3 regions of the Paenibacillus sp. FSL W7-1088 genome follow, and region 3 is predicted to be linked to each of the others. Evidence: riboswitches for the same ligand, from Rfam matches in the RefSeq annotation. Region 3 holds a riboswitch; each other region holds the start of a gene.
The links. Region 3 has a riboswitch for thiamine pyrophosphate ahead of MKY42_RS04695 (ABC transporter ATP-binding protein). Riboswitches for the same ligand answer to the same signal wherever they lie in the genome.
Positions count from the first base shown of each region.

Region 1 (4,612 bases), 3.3 Mb from region 3:
GCGACACGATCCCACCAAATATGTTCTGTAGATAAGGTAGACCATCGATTATTCTTGTAACTGCTGACCTCACTGTATGAGCGAAAAGGAGTAATAAAACCTTGCTGTTGCAGCCCCATTTCAACGCCGCTAAGCGCACTGATTCGTTCCTTCTGCTCATGAAGCAAAGCTCTGCTCTGCCGGGCAAGCTTTGCCATCACAGCATGAGTAAATTCCTCACTGTCAGCGGCAAGCATGCCTGCGGCTGCACAGGAAGTTCCACCAGCGATCCGAGCACGCTCAACCAGAAGAACGTCATAACCTCGGGTAGCGAGTTCACATGCGATAGCACAACCGATAACGCCTCCGCCTACAATAATGGTTTCTGCATGAAGCTTGCCTCGAAATTCTGCTCCAACTTTACTCCTCGATACTGTGCCTGGATGATACCCTGAACGATTCCCGCTTCGGCTTCTTGCTTCCTTTCTCATGGCATCATCTCCTTGGTTCGGCGTATTTCTCTGAATCCGTAATCGCCAGTCGCAATGCAGCGGCAGCCAGTTCCGGCTGATCATTCGTCCAAATCGACGAAATCACAGCGGCTCCACGGGCACCAGCAGTTCGAATGGCAGCAATATTCTCCGTTGCAATCCCACCAATCGCGATGACCGGAATTGAAACTTTAGCGCATACCTCTGCTAACGAAGCAAGTCCCCTGGGCTCGAAATTTGGTTTACTGGGTGAGGCATATACATGCCCGTAAAAGAGATAATCCGCTCCACGTTCTTCTGCAACTTTTGCTTCTTCCAGAGAATGAACCGATACTCCTACGCGAAGCCGATTGTTTCTCCTCAACACATCCTTATCGTATTTCCGAATAACTGCTTGACCCCAATGCACACCACCAAGCAACGCATGATGATCAAGCTGAGTGGAGCCATTCAGAATGATTCGGTTAAATGGGACACCTCGTGTTCTGAGACTTTGCGCCCAATACATCTGTTGCTCAAGGGGCAGCTTTTTTTCCCGTATGTGGATATAATCGACCCACCGCCATATATCCTTAGCAATATTCAGAAAAGAGTCCAAGTCTCCTGTACCTGGTGAAACCACATGCAGTTCGAATAATCGTGTTGTTAACTGTTCGTGGAAGATTTCCGTCCTGTTCACCCTCCTCTTGTATGATTTAAGCGGATATAAAACAACAAAAAAGCCACTCCCGTAGGGGAGTGGCCACGAATTTAGAATTCATGGATCAACTGAATGACTGTCGCATGGGATTACTCTATATATACATAATGCATAACAACTACAGAAACCAACATAGTCGCAACGCTGTATACTTAGAAACCGCATGAATCATCTTGCAGGCCATATCGCAAAGTTATCGATAACGCCCTTTGTCATTAGCTGAAACGCGCCACTTCCCTACGCTGGTATGATCCAGATCAGGTACAAAGGGTCCGGAATCGCATTCTTCCATCTCAGCCGCATCGTGCGGCCCCCCTAGTGTTCATATGAAGCTGTAGCCTATGTTACCATAGACACCTTTTTTTGTCACCGTACATTTCCAATTATTACGTTATTGTTTCTCGGACCAAGCTTCAACATCCCACGTTTTGGTAACCCAATCTTCATAAAAATCAGGTTCATGGGATACGAGCAGCACGGTACCCTTGAATTCTTGCAAGGCACGTTTCAGCTCTGCTTTGGCCGTTACATCCAAATGGTTTGTAGGCTCATCGAACAAAATCCAGTTACTTTCACGCATCAGAAGTTTACACAAACGAACTTTGGCTTGTTCACCACCACTAAGCGCGTTAAGCGGACGGGTGATATGCTCATTTTTCAATCCACAACGTGCGAGATGCCCCCGGACTTCATTCTGTGTCAGATGAGAAAATTCATTCCACACATCTTCAATCGGGGTAATGTTTCCTGCACGTACTTCCTGTTCGAAATAGGCTGTCTCCAAATAGTCACCCAAGAAAGTCTTACCGCTGATTGGTGGGATTTTTCCCAAGATGGTCTTGAGCAGTGTGGATTTACCTACACCGTTACAGCCAACAATGGCAATTTTCTCGCCACGCTCAATCGTCATCGTCATTTTGGGCAATAATGCATACGAATATCCAATTTCAAAATCAATGCCCTCAAAGACGATTTTACTACTCGCCCGGGCATCCTTGAATTTAAATGTGGGTTTGGCCGCTTCGTCTGGACGATCGATCCGTTCGATCTTGCCGAGCTGCTTCTCACGGCTCTTGGCACGACCGGAAGTAGAAGCACGGGCTTTGTTCCGCTGGATGAAATCTTCCTGCTTCTTGATATACTCCTGCTGTTTCTCATAAGCATCAATATGCTGCGCCTTATTCATGTCGGCCATTTCAAGGAATTTGTTATAGTTCGCTGCATAACGCGTCAACTTGGCAAATTCCAGATGATAAATAACGTTAACGACCTCATTCATAAACTCCGTATCATGCGAAATCAGAATAAACGCATACGGGTAATCCTTCAGGTAACGCGTCAGCCATTCAATGTGTTCCACATCAAGATAGTTCGTTGGCTCATCCAGCAAAAGAGCAGTTGGTTTTTCCAGTAAAAGCTTGGCAAGCAATACCTTCGTACGTTGACCACCACTAAGCGCGGCAACGTCACGATCCAGACCGATGGCGGACAAGCCCAGTCCATTTGCCATCTCTTCCACTTTCACATCAATCAGATAAAAGTCACCTTGCTCCAATTGCTCCTGAATGTCACCCATTTCTTCCAGCAACAATTCGAGTTTGTCCGGATCGGCGTCTGCCATCTGATCGGTAATGGACATCATTTCTTTTTCCAACTCAAGCAAGGGCTGAAACGCATCCTTAAGCACATCACGAATCGTTTTTCCAGGTGTGAGCTTGGTATGCTGATCCAGATATCCATAACGAACTTTGGGGGTCCATTCGACCTTCCCTTCGTCCTTTAACAATTTCCCGGTAAGGATGTTCATCAGTGTGGACTTTCCCACACCATTAGCACCAACAAGGCCTACACGCTCTCCGGCAAGTAAACGAAAAGATACATTTTTAAATAACGTGCGGTCTCCAAAATTATGACTCACGTTCTCTACTGACAATAAACTCATAAGATGAGGTTGCTCCTATCTATTGGACATTACTATCGTTCCGAAACCCTATTTTAGCACAGGTGTCGCCTTTTCTGAAAGTAATGCAAACATCTCATGCAACCTCGCTTTTATATTTCATATAAACTGCCTTTAATTATTTGAACAGCTATACTCAAAATACCCTTGCGCTGCCGCTTGTTTGGCATTTGTAAACACTTCTTCAGCTCTGTAACCATTGTTACATGTGGATGGGTAATAGTATTTAATCCCACTTACCGGATCAACTCCGCCAACAATCGCCGTTTTCTTCACCAGTCTGCCACCACCAATGGCATAGTTGTTAAACTTTTGATTACCTACAGGAATTCCCTGAATAAACGCCATAAGCCCCGTGTCATTAATTGAATTGTACCAGTCTTCCTGAGAAATCAAAGGCATGGTAAAGGTATAGGAAACACCATTCCTTCTTGCAAACTCATTATGGCGGTTAATAACATCTGCCAAATCTTCCTGCACACTTGTCACGATCCGGCTTCGTCTGACCTGCTCAAACGTCTCGGCATTCTGAAGCAGGGGGATTTGCGTGCTGGAGGCCAATTCTTTCTGGAAACCCTCCACCCACTTGCCCAAACCTGCGTCATAGGCATACACATACCCATCGAGTGTGAAATTAATACTGTTACCATTTGAATCAGAATATGTATAGGGCTTTTTGGGACTCCAAACTTGCCGGAATGACTCTTCAAGTTTTCCGGTCATTTCTGTTTCGATCGCGAAAATATAATAACCATCATAATCCAGCACGACTAATGCTGGAATGTAATTGAACATGGCCCGTATAGCAGCAGGATCATTTAAAATCCCCATATTTAGCGCCATTGTTTGGGTAAACGTAGCTAAGGCGAGCTCTTTGTCCGCTTTTACAAATTTGGTCGAATCATATCCTGCTTCATCGTTTTGCTTCTCATTTTGATGCATCACAGCCCCTGCATCCAGTACGGCACTCTGAAGTGCCATCTTATACCGATCGCTTAAATATTGAGCCTCTTGAGCACTGTTTGTATTGTGAGAGATAACCCAGAATATAGGTGAAAAGATAAGTACAAATACAATGGAGAGATCAGTAATCTTCATTAAGCACCATACCTCCATATGTGGTAAACACCGCCGCAGCCTGTGCAGACCCGTTCAACCACTCACGAATCAGCATGGCAGGTGTGCGATTGGTATTTTTGATGGTTACTGTGAAGAAATCCCCCATTGCCAGTGTATATCTGCGCCCAGGATCGTCTAAAGCCTGCACACCGGACGAAGGAAACAGCTTTGCTTTAATTTGGGCTGCATAGTAGCCATCTTGTACAGTTTCATAGGTACCAGAGAATGTGCTCTGATCCATTGTATCTGAGTAATGAGGAACATATTTTTTGTGCAAGTGCTCCATAGAAATCTCATAGACGTTCCCCGTTCGAGCCATCTGTTCTTCGAACTCTGCATACATGGCAGGGGAAATGTATCCCT
Region 1 covers NZ_CP150216.1:4,365,883-4,370,494, forward strand. Annotated here, with positions in the region: gene thiO (glycine oxidase ThiO) at 1-470, opposite strand, end outside; gene MKY42_RS19515 (thiamine phosphate synthase) at 475-1,149, opposite strand; TPP riboswitch at 1,388-1,497, opposite strand; gene MKY42_RS19520 (ABC-F family ATP-binding cassette domain-containing protein) at 1,562-3,112, opposite strand; gene MKY42_RS19525 (hypothetical protein) at 3,245-4,228, opposite strand; gene MKY42_RS19530 (hypothetical protein) at 4,215-4,612, opposite strand, start outside.
Region 1: linked by a shared signal. The riboswitch ahead of MKY42_RS19515 (thiamine phosphate synthase) and the one ahead of MKY42_RS04695 (ABC transporter ATP-binding protein) in region 3 are both predicted to bind thiamine pyrophosphate.

Region 2 (4,612 bases), 530 kb from region 3:
GTCAACATAAGGATAGGAATTTTCCCCATTTGGCGTTTTGGGAATGACTTGAATGCTAAGTAGTGTGCTTGCCATGAGAGATCACTTTTCCTTTCGGGTTAAATTGCATGAGTTAAACCAGCTTTACACTTTACCACTCCGATTGCAGTACCCTCTTCCGATCACTGTTATCCCCGGATTTCTTTAACAATTTTTAACGGAGGAAATCCGGGGATAAAGGTGAGCGCTTCGCTTCTTCAGATGGGTTCTGCACTCTTCGTTCTGGTGTAAAAAAAAGTTAAACTTAAACCATTTTTATTGGGGTAGAAACTCGTTCGTATACGCTTTGGATACATCTACCTGCTCATCGAGCAGTTTTTTGCTAAACATCCAATCTGTATAGTTCTGCCATACTTCCTGCTTTTGCTCACCCCAGCGCGGTGCGTCATCCTGATATTTCGGACTCAGCCACTTTTGGCTTGCGAGTACAAGGTCCTTATCCAGATCCGGTACGGCCTTGATCAGAATGTTCGCAGCGTCTTCGGGATGATCAATCGCATATTGATATCCTTCGGAAGTGGCTTTCAGGAATGCTTTAACCAGCTCGGGATCGTTCTGAATCGTCTTTTCATTGGTAACGAGTACAGGAGTGTAGTAGTCCAGTGCCTCGGAATAATCCTTCACATATAACATGTCGATCGGTTCGCCGCGCAGTTCGGCTTCAATACCCGTCCACGCGTAGAAAATCCAGGCAAAGTCGATATCACGTTTCACAGCGGTGAAAAAGTCGGCGTCACCCATGTTAATGTTTTTCACTTTGGATACATCGGCGCCTTCACCTTCCATAATGGATTGCATCACGGCTTCTTCTACCGGGGAGCCCCAGCCACCATAGGTTTTGCCTTCAAAATCTTTGGGAGATTTGATGTTCCGATCCACCGGAGCAGCAAATCCCGACGTGTTATGCTGAATAACGGCTGCGATGGACACGAGCGGTACGTCTTGTGTGCGGGCCTGAGTCACACTCTCCTGATAACTTACGCCAAAAGGCACTTCGTTCGAAGCTACCATCGTATCCGCGCCTCCGGCACCTGGCTGTACAATCTCGACATTTAAGCCTTCGGCTTTGTAAAAACCTTGATCTACGGCCGCATACAGGCCGGTATGATTCGTATTTGGTGTCCAGTCCAGCACTACTTTAATGTCCTTGAGGGCTGCGTTGTCACCTTCATTGCTGTTTTCGGTATTGCTGCTGCCAGTTTCTCCTGAAGGTGCAGCTTCTTTGCCGCCACATGCGGCCACAGCCACTAGTAGTACGCACAAGAGCATTAGGCCCATCATTTTACGCCATCTCATCTTCATTTCTCTCCTTCATGTTGTCCGGCCAGTGGCACGGGGTACTCCTTGGCTTCATATCCAAGCATCTTGCATAAATCGACAGATTTATACCAGCTATGATCCGGATGACGTCATTTTTTTTAGCTCTCTGGCTATATAAAAGAACATTAAAAAAGCGCCCCGTTAATCCGGGACGCGTGCAGGCGTTAGAGATGTGGCACTCAGCAAAGAGGCTGGGCCAATTCGATATACTCCGATTCCTACGCTGGCATGATCCAGATCAGGTCTAAGGGTCAGTATCTTGGTGGGATACACTCTCAGCCGGCCTATTCCGACTCCCCTGGGAAACTATGAAGTTACGGGCATTACTATGTGTAATTATAGGCCAGAGGCCTATGCATGTCCAGTCAGGAACTGGATGGGGACACGTATGAAGTTATCAAACAGGCCGTTATACATATGTATAACAGCCTGTTAAGATGTGTGATTTTCAACAATTATCGTGGCGAATCATATAAGGAAATCTGACTGAGTGCAAAAGCATCGGATTTCGGGTCATAGCCTACCTGTTTCTGAGTGGCTTCCAGATTCAACCGTTTAAACTTATTATTCGAGATCCCATGCAGTATGGTGAAGGGCTCCAGCTCTGTAGCTGTAATTGCTTTGAACATCAAATTACACAAGTCAGCCGGACTAATATACGCGCTCATATCCCTTGCCTCCAGCACGGGTCCATCCGGTTGAAAATCATCATATGCACCGATACGTATTGCAACACTTTGTAAACCTTCGGTATACGCAAAATAGGAAGCAAGCGATTCTCCAAAACATTTGCTAACCCCGTACAAATTCCGTGGGCGTGTCGGCATGTCTGGATAGACCTGAGCATCAATGGGATACCCCTCGATCGTCTGTGCACTGCTTGCCAGAATGACTCTTTGCACACCTTGGTCCTTGGCTGCACGGAATACATTAAATGTACCTTTGATATTGATGTCCAACAACGATTCATAGAATCCGGCATGCGGGGAAGGATCTCCCGCCAGATGTACAACCACATCCATGCCTTCGCAAGCGTGCTGACAGGCTTCGGGATCTGTCACATCCAGTGTCATGATCTCATGGTCTGTCCCTTGATACGTATGCAGTCTGTCGATATTCAAATCTGTTAGTCGCAGGTGAAATGCTTCTGACAAGTGTTGGGACACGTCACGTCCAATTTTTCCGGCTGCACCGGTAATTAAAATGTTCATAAAAATCAGCTCCAATTTTTAGCGCTGGAAGAACTCAATCCATTCCTTTTCAGGTCCATAGATGAAGAAATAACGGTAACCGTTAGGCAGTGTAATCATCTCTCCATCAATAAACTCGGCCTCGGTTTCTTTAATGCGGTTATACTCGGCCTCAAGGTCATCGACATGGATGGCAAAGTGGTGCACCGTACCTTCGGAAGGCAGCTTGTCGCTGTATCCCTGAATCAACTCAATCTCGGTCTCATCGCTTCCGTTGAAGCCGAGAAAGGCGAGCTGAATGACACCGTTGGTATGGGTTACCCGGTCTTTCAATTCAAGACCAACAATCTCCGTGTAGAAACGCAGCGTGGTCTCCAGATCGCGAACGGCAATGCCGACGTGGTCAATGCGCTTTTGAAAACTCATAATCAAAAATCCTCCTTTAAATATGCAGTGGATCTTTTCTACCATTTTAAGGGATATCATAGGGCTGTACTACGGGGTTGTCAAATCCGATTTTTAATTTGGAAAAATTATAATTGTTCACAGAATGTTCACTTATGAGGAAGGCTTCATCATCTCTATAATTACGAAGGTAAACAGAGAGGATGAGAGATTTGCCAACGACGAAGAAAGAACAGATTGTTTTTGGAATGATGATGTGCACAGGAATGGTCATCGTCATGATGACTTTCAATTTATGGCACAATGGGTTATTGAGCAAGATGTCCGCGCTAGATATACTGCTTCAATTCATATTGTGTTTTATTATTGCGTTTCTGGTGGAGTTCTTCATTGTTGGACCTGTAGCGAGAAAAATTGCATTTTCCTTACCTTTTGACAAATCCAATAAAATTTTGGGCGTGCTCGCTATGTCATTTTTCATGGTCATTGGGATGGTTCTGATCATGTCCTTGTACGGAATGATTTCCGCTTATCTTGCGAATCAGTTAAATGGAGCCTCCGTACTAAGTACGTATCTTCATACGATTGCTCGTAATTTCAGCCTGGCGCTTCCTTACCAATTGATTATTCTGGGACCACTCGTTCGATATGTGTTCGGTAAATTCATTAAGGATAAGGGGAGTGTAGTCCCTTCAACCTAAATAACGTTAGTTCCGATTTAGAGCACCTGAAAGTATTTCCTGGGCAATCTTGTGCAAATAAATAGATCGTATGATCACCTTCAATGAAAGGTGATCTGAGGCAAAGGTAGGACACTTTCTACCATGATTACAGCGCTAACGAATCGAGAACATCTTATTAGGCCGGTTTTTAAGGAATGAAAAATCTAACGAATCTCAGCGGCGTTATTATGCTAAGAAACTGCAACGAGACCTTGATTTGGAGCTAATTATCTAGAATAACGTCTCTAGGATTCGTTAGATTTCAAACATGCAGAAATGGAGATGAATAGCGTGTACCAGGTTCGTTAGAACAGAATAACGCTACAACAAAATGTCCACCGCCAATTCATGGCGGTGGACATCTCAATCTCTATAATAGGTATTCTATTTCTGATTCTAATTCTCAGGTCTGCCTCGACACATAACTGTTAAGTCACTGTATCGACCACATGTTTGTTCTGCCATTGATACGCAATCACGCTGATCATCAGCAGACCAACTGCAAAAATGGCAAGCATCCATGCGGACTGGTTAACCTCCAGATGGTCCAGACTCCAGCCTGTAACCAAAGGCAGAATGGCACCACCAACCCCACCTGACGCAATCAGGATGCTGGGCGTTGATTCTTCTGTTCCAGGCAGCATTTTGCTGGCGAAGACGAGGGCAATGGAGAATACACCAGATAATGCGAGCCCGAGCAACAGAATGATCAGAAATGCCGACCAGATCTGGTTGGTAAAAGGAAAGATCATCAGCAGCACAACTGCTGCAAGGCAACTGTACAGAACGTAGACGCGATATTGGAATTTCTCCGCAATATATCCGGCAAACAGTCGTCCAACGGACATGGCGATCCAGAAGCAGGTAACACTAAGTGCAGCACCTGCTTCCTTCATGTTCATTTTCTCAATCAGAATGGCTGGCATGAAGTTGGCA
Region 2 covers NZ_CP150216.1:492,096-496,707, forward strand. Annotated here, with positions in the region: gene MKY42_RS02365 (MTH1187 family thiamine-binding protein) at 1-75, opposite strand, end outside; gene MKY42_RS02370 (ABC transporter substrate-binding protein) at 295-1,335, opposite strand; TPP riboswitch at 1,557-1,669, opposite strand; gene MKY42_RS02375 (NAD(P)-dependent oxidoreductase) at 1,815-2,570, opposite strand; gene MKY42_RS02380 (VOC family protein) at 2,589-2,975, opposite strand; gene MKY42_RS02385 (hypothetical protein) at 3,167-3,655, shown strand; gene MKY42_RS02390 (MFS transporter) at 4,105-4,612, opposite strand, start outside.
Region 2: linked by a shared signal. The riboswitch ahead of MKY42_RS02370 (ABC transporter substrate-binding protein) and the one ahead of MKY42_RS04695 (ABC transporter ATP-binding protein) in region 3 are both predicted to bind thiamine pyrophosphate.

Region 3 (4,612 bases):
GCCGCAGATGATTCTGTATCTTTTGCATTGGAAGTTGAATCTGTGGCAGGTGTGTTGATACCCGTATTTCCGCATCCGCTGATGGTAAGCAACAGGGTCATGAGCAGAGTGGGGAGCAGGGAGTAGATATGTTTTTTCTTCATAGCTTCAAATTCCTCATTTCCTTTTATCTGTTTATCATTCATAAGTTTTACATTCCTGAGATGGGATAACGCTGCGCTGTAATTTTTAGTCGATAGCAGGGGATTGGGCAAAGCACACTACGTCTGTTTTGGCAGGTCTGCCTCCGGAAATGATCCAGCTTTTCTTCTACCTGCATGACGTGGTGTACCGAATCTTCTCTCCATCCATGCAAGGAGTACAAACAGGGCGATACCGAGCAGGGATAACAGCACAATGGCGGCGAACATGGCGTCCGTGTTCATATTGCTCGACATTCTGCGGCTGAAGTAACCAAGGCCCTTGCTTCCACCGAGCCATTCCCCGATCGTTGCACCGACCACACAATAAACCACAGACATTTTCATTCCCGAAAAGAAGGAGGGAAGGGCAAGTGGAATCTGGAGTTTGCGGAAAATATCCCACTTGCTGGCCCCCATCGTCAGTAGCAGTTCACGCTGCTCCGGATCACCCTGGCGCAGGCCATCGTAGGTGCTCACCACAATTGGGAAAAATGCGATCAGGAATACCACCGCGACTTTACTCCACAGCGTGTAGCCAAACCACAGGATGAAGACGGGGGACAAGGCAATCAGCGGGATCGTCTGACTGATCACGATGAAGGGATATAACGCTTTTTCAATCGACTGATTCATATGCATTCCCGTTGCAAGTGCAATTCCGGCACCAATGGACAAGCCAAAACCAACGACAACCTCCATCAAGGTAGCGGGCAGATGTGTACCCAGCAGAAGGTGGCGATGCTCATACAGGGAACGGACAATCGCCGTCGGGGCTGGAATGATGAAGGAAGGCACCCATCCCATACGCACAATCCACTCCCAGAGAGCAAGCAGCAGGATCATGAGCAAAAGAAATAGACCATAACGGGCAAGCCAACCTCTCACGCTATACTTCGTGCTATCTCTCAAGTTACCGTCTCGCATGCAATTGTTCCTCCAGTCGTCGTCTCATCTGAACGAGAGCGGGTTCGTAGATCATGTCCGAATGTCTTGGACGCGGCAAAGGTACCGTCAGATCCAGCAGCTGTTGGCTATGGCCCACCGGAGTTAACAGGATAATCCGATCACTGAGCAGCAGGGCTTCTTCAATGTCATGCGTGATGAACAACACGGTTTTGCCCAAGCCTTCCCAGAGCTCCAGCAGCCAGCGATGCATCTCACGTTTGGTCAGGGCATCGAGTGCGCCGAATGGTTCATCCAGCAGCATGAGCTGGCCACCTGTCAGCAACGTACGAAGCAGCGCGACACGCTGGCGCATGCCACCTGACAGCTCGTCCGGGTAAGCATGCGCGTGGCCAGATAAGCCAAATCGGTCGAGACCGGCCAGAATGTCCGCTCGAATTCGTACCTTATCCTGCCGACCTGGAGCAAGTTCAGCGGGGAGCATGCAATTCTCCATGACGGTTCGCCAGGGTAACAGGAGGTCCTTTTGCGGCATGTAGGCCACCTGCCCCAGTCGCTTTCCTTCCTGAACCCAAGGAATATTAATGGTTCCGTGGGTTGGCTCAAGCAGGCCTGCCAGCAGCTTGAAGAGGGTGCTTTTACCGGAGCCGCTGGAACCGATGAGCGAGACGAATTCGCCTTTGGCTACACGCATCGACACATTGGAGAGCACGGGGGAATCCCTTTTTCCCGGGAAGGCGTAGCTCATGTTATGAATGGTTATGTCGTTATCCATCTCGATCCGTTCCCCTTTATTATTCAAACTTCAAACTGCGTGATCTTTAATTACACCTTCTGATCTGCCCGAAGAATGCGAAAAAGACCCACCCATTTCCGGAGAAATGAGTGGGTCTGTAAGTTCAATTCACATTAAATTTCATCATCAACATGAAAAAATCCGCTTACTGAGAGGCGCTCCACTTCCCTCCGCTGGTATGATCCAGATCAGGTTCAAAGGGTCCGAATCGTTCGATTCGTCTCAGCCGCAAGGCTCCCCTAGTGCAATGATTAAGATATGCAGTTGTGTGTTCAGCATATATCACATGCAAGCAGAATGTAAAGAGGGCGGCTTAAAAGAAGTGTGCGTAATGAGAGTTAGGAAAGTAACCTATTCTAATCGTTTGAATGTAACAGTGAATCAAGCTCACTGATCAGCCGGACAATCTGCTCAGGTGTGCCAATCGTAATCCGAAGCCAGGTAGGCATACCGAATTCGGCACCGCCGCGGACAGAGATACCTCTGTTCAACAATTCTTTGGTAATCGGGCCGCTATCCTGCAACAGATCCACCATGATGAAATTGGTTTCGGAAGGGATGTAGGGTAATTTCCACTGATCAAAGGATTGCATTAACGTTTCCCGTCCCTGACGATTGTATTGCAGACAATGAGAAACAAATTCATGATCATCCAGGCTGGCCGAAGCAGCGGCTTGGGATGTGGCTGTCAGACTGATGGGCAGCTTGACCCGGTTAATGCCTTCAATGATGCTTTCATTCGCGATGCCATATCCAATACGCAGTCCGGCCAGTCCATATATTTTGGAGAAGGTCCGCAAAATAATCAGATTATTATACTGCTCCAGCAGCTTAACCGTATCAGGGTAATCTTCACTTTCCGCGAATTCATAATACGCTTCATCCAGGACAACCACGACATGGGAGGGAACATGTTCGAGTAAATCAAGCAGGGCATTTGCCGTGAAAATGGTTCCGGTCGGATTATTCGGATTGCACAGCCAGATGATTCGGGTAGAAGTATTAATCCGCTGCCGGAATTGCTCCAGATCCAGTGAATGGTTGACCAAAGGCACTTCATGAATGACCCCGCCTGCCAGCAGCGTAGCGCCCTTATACCAGTTAAAGGAGGGCACCGGAATGAGTGATTCCTCCCCGGGATTAAGATAAGCTTGGGCGGTAAGGGTGAGGAGCTCGAAAGATCCACTTCCAAATACCAGTTGGGAAGTACGAACCCCCAGACGTTCCGCAAGTTTGTCACGCAGCAGTTGGCTGGAACCGTCGGGGTATTGAGCCAAAAGATCGGAACTCAGCGATCTGACCGCTTCTGCTGCCAGCGGAGAGGAACCAAACGGATTCTCGTTTGCTGCGAGTCGATCCACACTTTCCAGTCCCAACTCCCGCCGGATCTGTTCCATGGATTTAGCAGGCGTATAAGCCGGAATTTGATTTAACAGGTCTTTAACAGGAGGAGAGGGAACGGGTGAAAGGGATTGCATAATCATGCCTTCTTTCCAGTGGAATTAGATCGAGAATGATATCTGTTTCTGGGCAATCTGCTGTGGTGTCTCTTGTGGAGGAGTCAACAAGCGATTCAGAATCAGGTTTTCAAAATGAGCAAACCCGCTGTCCCGAACGCGTGGCCGCTCCAGCGTAATACGGGTATCCATCGTTATATGACCATCTTCGATTAGCAGCACCCTGTCTGCCAGCGCAACCGCCTCGCTGACATCATGCGTGACCAGAATGACGGTCAGATCTTCTTCTACCCACAAGCGTTCGATTAATTGCTGCATCTCAATTCGGGTTAATGCATCCAATGCACCCAGCGGTTCATCCAGCAGCAGTAGGCGCGGATGACTAGCGAGTGCCCGTGCCAAGGCGACACGTTGTTTTTGTCCGCCAGATAATACCCCCGGCCAGTCACCTTCACGCTCTCCGAGTCCCACATTGCGAAGCGACTGTCGTGCATCTTCCTTGTTCTTGTCGGGGATGCCCAGCCGTACATTGTCGAGCACGGATTTCCAAGGCAGCAGCCGGGCTTCCTGAAACAGAAACCGTGTCTCGGGTGCCGTACTGCCAAGCTTTCTGTTGCCCAGCGTAACGCTCCCGGAAGAGGGGGCCTCCAGCCCGGCGATCAGACGCAGCAACGTACTTTTGCCACAGCCGCTTCGTCCAACGATGGCTACAAATTCCCCTTGTCTTACATTGACGTTGATGTCGGACAGAATCGTCCGCTGATCATACGATTTCTGAACCCCATCTACTTGAAGAAAAGGACTGATCTGACTTGTGCTCATAGATGAATCACGCTCCTTTGGCTTTACTTGCGGGATAGGGCCGGGTTCCAGCGCAGCCAGCGCCGTTCCAGCCATTTGGCGATGGTATCGGACAACTTGCCCAGTAGAGCATATAGCAGAATGCTTAAGACGATGACGTCCATCTGCATGAATTCCCGCGCGTTCATTGCCATGTATCCAATCCCCGCATCCGCCGCAACCGTCTCGGCTACGATGAGGGTCAGCCACATAATGCCAAGTGCATATCGAATGCCCACCAGAATGGAAGGCAGTGCACCAGGCAGGATAATGTCCTTATAAAGGGACCAGCGGCTGAGTCCATATACTTTGCCCATTTCAATCAGACCGGGATCAACCGATCGAATACCGTGGAACGTATTCAGATATACCGGAAAGAATACACCCAGGGAAACGAGAAATAATTTGGCTTCTTCACCGATCCCGAACCACAC
Region 3 covers NZ_CP150216.1:1,025,697-1,030,308, forward strand. Annotated here, with positions in the region: gene MKY42_RS04685 (ABC transporter substrate-binding protein) at 1-143, opposite strand, end outside; gene MKY42_RS04690 (ABC transporter permease) at 261-1,106, opposite strand; gene MKY42_RS04695 (ABC transporter ATP-binding protein) at 1,093-1,860, opposite strand; TPP riboswitch at 2,030-2,132, opposite strand; gene hisC (histidinol-phosphate transaminase) at 2,238-3,359, opposite strand; gene MKY42_RS04705 (ATP-binding cassette domain-containing protein) at 3,384-4,160, opposite strand; gene MKY42_RS04710 (ABC transporter permease subunit) at 4,184-4,612, opposite strand, start outside.